Regions from separate parts of the Kitasatospora sp. NPDC054795 genome, predicted to be linked through region 3. Evidence: riboswitches for the same ligand, from Rfam matches in the RefSeq annotation. Region 3 holds a riboswitch; each other region holds the start of a gene.

Region 1 (2,190 bases), on a different contig from region 3:
CGCTGAGCGCCACCGACCGCGCCGCGCTGAAGGCCCAGCAGGCGCAGGACGACCGCGCCTCGCGCGGCAGCGACCGGGTCGACCTCAGCAGCCTGCCGCCGGCCAGCGGCTACGCGGCCGTGGCGATGGCCAAGGCGATGAGCAAGCAGGGCTCGCCGTACGTGTGGGGCGCCACCGGCTCGACCACCTTCGACTGCTCGGGCCTGATGGTCTGGGCGTACGGGCAGGCGGGCGTCTCGCTGCCGCGCACCTCGCAGGAGCAGGGCCACTACGGCACCCGGGTGCCCTCGCTGGACCAGGCCCAGCCGGGCGACCTGGTGATCTACGGCAACGACATGCACCACGTCGGGATGTACATCGGCAACGGCATGGTGGTCCACGCGCCGCACACCGGTGACGTGGTGAAGGTGATGAAGGCCGACGCGATGTCGATCAACACCATCCGCCGGGTCTGACGGCCCGACACGCCCGCGCGGCCCCTCCGGGGGCTGTGAAAAGCGCCACCCCTCGTGCGGGGGGTGGCGTTCGGCTTTCGGCCCCTTCGCGGCCACATGCTGAGAATCGATCAGCCTTCTGTGTGCCGGTGGTCACCATCGGTCATTTTCACAGAAGAACTTGGGAAATCTTTGGTCTTTTTTCTGACAAGGATTTGAACCGATCACGGTTCAGTTACTAGGGTCGTGCCCTGAACCACCGCACTGTCGATCGCCCAGCCAGGGTGGCGGCGGTGGTTACCGTCGAGTTCGTGAGGCAGCGGGGCAGGTCGAAGCGACTGCCCGACAGGGGAGCCCAGTGGTTAGGGGCGCTGCGGAGCGGAGCCGGGGAACCACGTTCCTCCGGGGTGAATCGACGCCAGGTCGGCCGATGGAACGGCCGTGAGGCGTCGTAGGGCATGCTTCCGGCCCGAACCCGTCAGCTCACCCGGTAGGCGGACGTAGGAAGAAGGAGTCCGCCTTCGTGGCGTCCCATCGTCGTCCCAAGCCCGCAGGCCGCGCCCGGGTCTCGATCCTGACCGGTGTCGCCGCGGCAGCCGTCGTCCTCTCCGCGCAAGGCGCCCACGCCGACCCGCAGCCGACCAAGGAACAGGTCAAGGGGCAGGTCGACCAGCTCAACGAGCAGGCCGAGATCGCGACCGAGAACTACAACGCGGCCCAGGCCAAGCAGCAGGAGCTGGAGAAGCAGGTCTCCGGCATGCAGGACCAGGTGGCCCGTCAGCAGGCCCAGGTCACCGAGCTCCAGGGCGGCCTGGCCGAGATCGCCGGCGAGCAGTACCGCAACGGGGGAATATCCCCGACCGTCCAGCTGATGTTCTCCTCCAGCCCGGACACCTTCCTCAGCCAGGCCGACGCGCTGAACCAGGCCGGCAGCACCCAGAAGGGTCAGCTGAAGGAGCTCCAGGAGCAGCAGCGCAAGCTCGACCAGGACCGCAACGAGGCCCAGGGCAAGCTCGCCGAGCTGGAGTCGACCACCCAGCAGCTGAAGACCTCCAAGGAGGAGGTCCAGGGCAAGCTGAAGGCGGCCCAGGACCTGCTCAACACGCTGACCGAGCAGGAGCGCCAGGCGCTGCGCCAGGCCGAGGAGAAGGCCGCGGCCGACGCCAAGGCCAAGGCCGACGCCGCCCAGGCCCAGCAGCAGCAGGCCGACCGCGCCTCCCGCGACAACAGCCGCGGCGACCTCGCGACCGGCTCGACCGCCTCCTCCCCGGTGAAGGTGGCCCCGGGCAGCTCGCGCGGTGCCGCCGCGCTCTCGGCCGCCGCCTCCAAGATCGGCAGCCCGTACGTCTGGGGCGCCACCGGCCCGGGCTCCTTCGACTGCTCCGGCCTGATGGTCTGGGCGTTCAACCAGGCGGGCGTGTCGCTGCCGCGCACCTCGCAGGCGCAGGCCTCGGCCGGCACCCGGATCGGCTCGGACATCTCCCAGGCCCAGCCCGGCGACCTGCTGATCTTCTACACCGACGCCCACCACGTCGGCATCTACGCGGGCAACGGCCAGGTGCTGCACGCGCCCAAGCCGGGCGCGTCGGTGCGCTACGAGGCCGTCACCAACATGCCGCTGGCCTCCATCGTGCGGGTCTGATCACCGCTCGAACGCTTCCAGGCCCGGCCTCCCCCAGGGGAGGCCGGGCCTGCGGTTTTTCCTGCGGCTTTTCCCGAGGGTCGATCAAATGTCCGACAACAGCCTGAATATTCG
Region 2 (2,190 bases), on a different contig from region 3:
GACTTGCCGGTGGCGGCCTGGGCCTGGCCGTTGCCGCCGAAGGACAGCTGCTGGCCCGGGTAGATGCTGTCCGGACCCTCGGTCAGGGTGCCGCGGTTGAGCTCGTACAGCCGCTGCCAGCCGCCCTGCACCTTGTGCTGGTCGGCGATCGCGGACAGCCAGTCGCCCTCGACCACGGTGTAGTCGCCGTTCTGGGCCTGCTGCTGGCGCTTCTGGACCCAGTCGCTCCGGTTTCCGGAGGCAGCGGAGTCGGCGCCGGCCTGCGTGCCGTCCTGGGCGGGCGCGGCGGGCGCGGCGGGCTTGGCGGCCGGGGCCTGGGTCTGCGGAGCGGGCTTGGCGGCCGGGGCGGCCGGCTTGGCGCTCTGGGCGGGCTTGGCGGCGGTCGAGCCGGCGGTGGAGCCCGCCGAGGTGTCGACGGCGGCCGCGGCGCCGCCCTTGGTGAGGCCGGCCTGGACCGAGCACACCGGCCAGGCGCCGGGGCCCTGCGAGGCGAGGACCTTCTCGGCGACGGCGATCTGCTGGTCCTTGGTGGCCAGGTCGGCGCGCGCCGCGAAGGCGCTGCCGCCGAAGGCGGACCAGGTGCTGGAGGTGAACTGGAGGCCGCCGTAGAAGCCGTTGCCCGTGTTGATGCTCCAGTTGCCGCCGCTCTCGCACTGGGCGACCTTGTCCCAGGTGGCGACGGTGGCGGCGGAGGCGGTGCCGGAGGCGATGCAGGGGACGGTGAGGCCGACGCCCGCGACGCCGAGGGCGGCGATCACGCGATGGGTGCGGCTGGACAGACGAGTGCCGTTGGTGGGCAGCATGAAGACGCGGTCCTCTCCCACGCCTGCGAGGTGAGCTGTCGGATTCGGGCTGGAGTTGCCCGGCCGCGCTGTGGGCGCGGCTTCACCCCTAGCCCTGGACCGTTCCGGAGATCGGTCCGGGGCGACTTACCTGTGGGTCCCCCGCTCCTGCCGTGGTGCGATTTCGCGCTGCCAGGACATCCGACGGCAGGACTCGGCGTCGCGGATGAACCGGGTTCGTGTGGTCACGAACGGGGAGCACGTTAATCAGACTTAAGTTCAAACTGCAAACGGCTGTGATGCGCATCACGGTTTAGTGGAAACTGCCAAAACTGCCGCTCTCCATGATCGTAAATGATCGTTTTCGAGCAACCCTGTTGCGGAAGCCCACAACTGGCAGCACTTCAGGAGTGGCGTGACGGCGCGTCGAATCGCGGGCCGGAGCGTTCCGGCGGATGGGGCTGCGGCTGTGACGCGAGCGCCCGCGACCGCGTTTCCTATTTCCTTTCAAATAGGCCAGAACGGACATTCCACTTCATTGCCGTCCGACTTCCGCGGGACGGCCATGGGCGGGCGGAGCAAAACCGAAGGGCCCGGAACGGCATGCCGTTCCGGGCCCTTCGGTGCGCGCGAACCGGCGCGCGGCGTCGACTACCGCCCTGCGGGCCCCTGGGAGGCCGCGTGGGCGCCGCGGACGCCCTCCAGGGCCCCCTCGGCCTCGGCGGCGGCCGCTGCCTCCGCCTCGGCCCGTGCCAGGTCCTCCGGGGACGGCGCGGGCAGCGCCGCCAGGTAGGTGGAGGCGATCAGCTGGCCGACCGACGGGTACGAGCCCAGCGGCGCGGCCGACGGGCAGCCGGTCTCCTCGGCGGCGGTGGCGAGCAGCTCGGAGTCCGCCTCCGGGCCGATCACCAGCGGGGCCAGCGCCGGGCGCTGCGAGCCGGTGTCCCTGAGGTGGTTGACGGCCGCGGCCACCGAGCCGGGCACGTCGAGCGCGGCGGCGACGACCGGCACGGCCAGTCGGGCGGCCAGCAGCACGCCGGTGATGCCGGCCGCCGCGGCCGCGTCCTCGCCGCCGACGGTGGTCAGCACCACGCCGTCCGCGGCGGTCGCGATGGCGAACAGCCGGGCGCGGTCGGCCCGGGCCAGCCCGGCCTCGGACAGCCGGACGTGCACGGCCTCGGCCAGCAGCGGGTGCGGGCCCAGCGGGTCGGTGACGGGCGCGCCGTACTCGGCGGCGAGCGCGTGAAGCTCGGTCAGGAAGGTGTGCGGGCCGGGCACCAGCGGCACCAGGACAGGCGTGGGCAGCCCGGCCTCGGCCGCCATGGCCAGCAGCTCGGCCACGGTGCGGTCCTCGCCGCCCGCACCCTCGCCGCCGTTGCCGGGCAGGTAGCCGACCGCGGTCCGGACG
Region 3 (2,190 bases):
CGGGCCGGCCTGGGCGTGTCCCGCGCCCATGTCCGCCGTGCGGCGATCACCCGGTCGAGCGGTCACCCGACATGACCATCCCGGAGGATCGATTCGCCCCGCAGCAGCGGTGGTTCAGAAACCCTCGGGGCTCAGCGGCCCCGGGTCAGAGCGCGACGCCGTGCGCGCGCAGGTAGGCGACCGGGTTGATGTCCGAGCCGTACTCCGAGCCGTTGCGGATCTCGAAGTGCAGGTGCGGGCCGGTCACGTTGCCGGTGGCGCCGGAGAGGCCGATCTGCTGGCCGACGGTGACGGTCTGACCGATCCTCACGCCGATCGAGGAGAGGTGCGCGTACTCGGCGTAGTGGCCGTCGGCGAGCTTGATCTCGACCTCGTTGCCGTAGGCGCCGCCGTTGCCGGCCTTGACCACGACGCCGTTGGCGACGGCGCGCAGCGGGGTGCCGGTGGAGGCGACGAAGTCCTGGCCGGTGTGGTGGCCGGAGGCCCACATCGAGCCGGCCACGCCGTAGGCGGTGCCGAGCTTCGGGTTGGCCAGCGGGGCGACGAAGCCGGAGGTGGCGGCGGCGACCGGAGTGGCGGTCACGACCGGGGCCGGAGCGGCGACCTGCAGCTGGGTCTGGAGCTGGGCGGACGGCTTGGCGGCCTCGGTCTTCACCTGGACCTGGGCCTGCGGCTCGGCGGCCTGGGTCGCCGGGGCGGCCGGCTGGGCGGGCTTCGCCGGGGCGGCCGGCTTGGCCGGGGCGGCGTCGGCGGCCGGCGCGGCGGCGTGGCCCGACAGCGCGAGCTGCTGGCCCGGGAAGATCAGGTTCGGGTTGGCGCCGACGACCGAGCGGTTCTGCTCGTACAGCGCGTGCCAGCCGCCCTCGACGTTCTTGGCGTCGGCGATCTTGGACAGGGTGTCGCCGCTGACGACGCGGTAGCTCTCCTGCGCGGCCTGGGCGGCCGGGGCAGCGGCCGGCGCGGCCGACTTGGCGTCCGTGGAGGCGGCGGCCTGCGCGGCCGGGGCGGCCGGAACGGTGTGGGCCTGGGCGCTCACCGCGGTGACGAGCGGGAGGGCGAAGGAGACACCGGTGACGGCGGTCGCGATGCCGATACGGGCGGCGCGGGGCAGGGCGATACGACGAGCCTGAGCAGGCATGGAATTTTCCTCTCCGACGCCTGCGAGGTGAGCTGTCGGGTTCGGGCTGGAGTTGCCCGGCCGCATGCGCGGCTTCACCCCTAGCCGGTCCTGGACGCCCGCGCCCTGAGGCGCGAACTCCGGTCCGGCGACTTACCTGTGGGTCCCCCGCTCCTGCCGTACAGAGTTCGTTTCGAACCACCGGGCAGCGGCAGGACTCGGCGTTCCACCCGGGGGATCCGTCCGGACTGGCCGGGCGGTCGCTGAACTAAAACCCATCCGTTCGGGTGAAGCAATGTCGATCTCTTGAAAGGGCAACCATCTCCCCCGTTCCGGTGACCCTCCGCAGACCGGACCCCACGGTGCGTACACAACCCATTCACCCCCCGCCACTGATCCACGACCCTGCGCCGAGATCGGCGACGGAACGCAGCCACCCGTTCACGCACCGCCGACCGTCAACACACCCACCGGTGACCCTTGTCACGTGCGCCCCGGCAGCGCAGGATTCGCCCGTGGCCACCTCCGAGGCCGGCACCCTGCGCCTGGGCACCGCGCAGGGTCGCTGGGTACTACTGGCGACCGTGCTCGGCTCCAGCATGGCGATGCTCGACGGCACCGTGGTGAACGTCGCCCTGCCCCGGATCGGCGCCGACCTCGGCGCCTCCCTGGCGTCCCTGCAATGGACCCTGAACGCCTATCTGCTCACCCTGGCGGGCCTGATCCTGCTCGGCGGCGCGCTCGGCGACCGGTACGGGCGGCGCAAGGTCTTCCTGATCGGCGTGGTCTGGTTCGCCATCGCCTCCGCGGCCTGCGCCGCGGCGCCGAACATCCACGTGCTGATCGCCGCCCGCGCCGTCCAGGGCATCGGCGGGGCGCTGCTCACCCCCGGCTCGCTCGCCATGCTCCAGGCCGTCTTCCACCCTGACGACCGCTCGGCCGCGGTCGGGCTCTGGTCCGGCCTCGGCGGGGTGTCCGCCGCGATCGGCCCCTTCCTCGGCGGCTGGCTGGTGGACGGCCCCGGCTGGCGCTGGATCTTCCTGTTGAACCTGCCGCTCGCCGCCGCCGTGATC

Evidence for each region. Region 3 has a riboswitch for cyclic di-AMP ahead of ACWGJO_RS26225 (M23 family metallopeptidase). Riboswitches for the same ligand answer to the same signal wherever they lie in the genome.
Region 1: it holds a riboswitch for cyclic di-AMP, as region 3 does, so the genes downstream of both, ACWGJO_RS27800 (NlpC/P60 family protein) here and ACWGJO_RS26225 (M23 family metallopeptidase) in region 3, are expected to answer to the same signal.
Region 2: it holds a riboswitch for cyclic di-AMP, as region 3 does, so the genes downstream of both, ACWGJO_RS03550 (transglycosylase family protein) here and ACWGJO_RS26225 (M23 family metallopeptidase) in region 3, are expected to answer to the same signal.

What each region holds. Positions count from the first base shown of each region.
Region 1 covers NZ_JBSHAP010000088.1:16,336-18,525, reverse strand. Annotated here, with positions in the region: gene ACWGJO_RS27805 (NlpC/P60 family protein) at 1-455, shown strand, start outside; cyclic di-AMP (ydaO/yuaA leader) riboswitch at 794-947, shown strand; gene ACWGJO_RS27800 (NlpC/P60 family protein) at 958-2,076, shown strand.
Region 2 covers NZ_JBSHAP010000006.1:14,875-17,064, reverse strand. Annotated here, with positions in the region: gene ACWGJO_RS03550 (transglycosylase family protein) at 1-824, opposite strand, end outside; cyclic di-AMP (ydaO/yuaA leader) riboswitch at 811-981, opposite strand; gene ACWGJO_RS03545 (hypothetical protein) at 1,434-2,190, opposite strand, start outside.
Region 3 covers NZ_JBSHAP010000080.1:21-2,210, forward strand. Annotated here, with positions in the region: gene ACWGJO_RS26225 (M23 family metallopeptidase) at 146-1,138, opposite strand; cyclic di-AMP (ydaO/yuaA leader) riboswitch at 1,141-1,278, opposite strand; gene ACWGJO_RS26230 (MFS transporter) at 1,633-2,190, shown strand, end outside.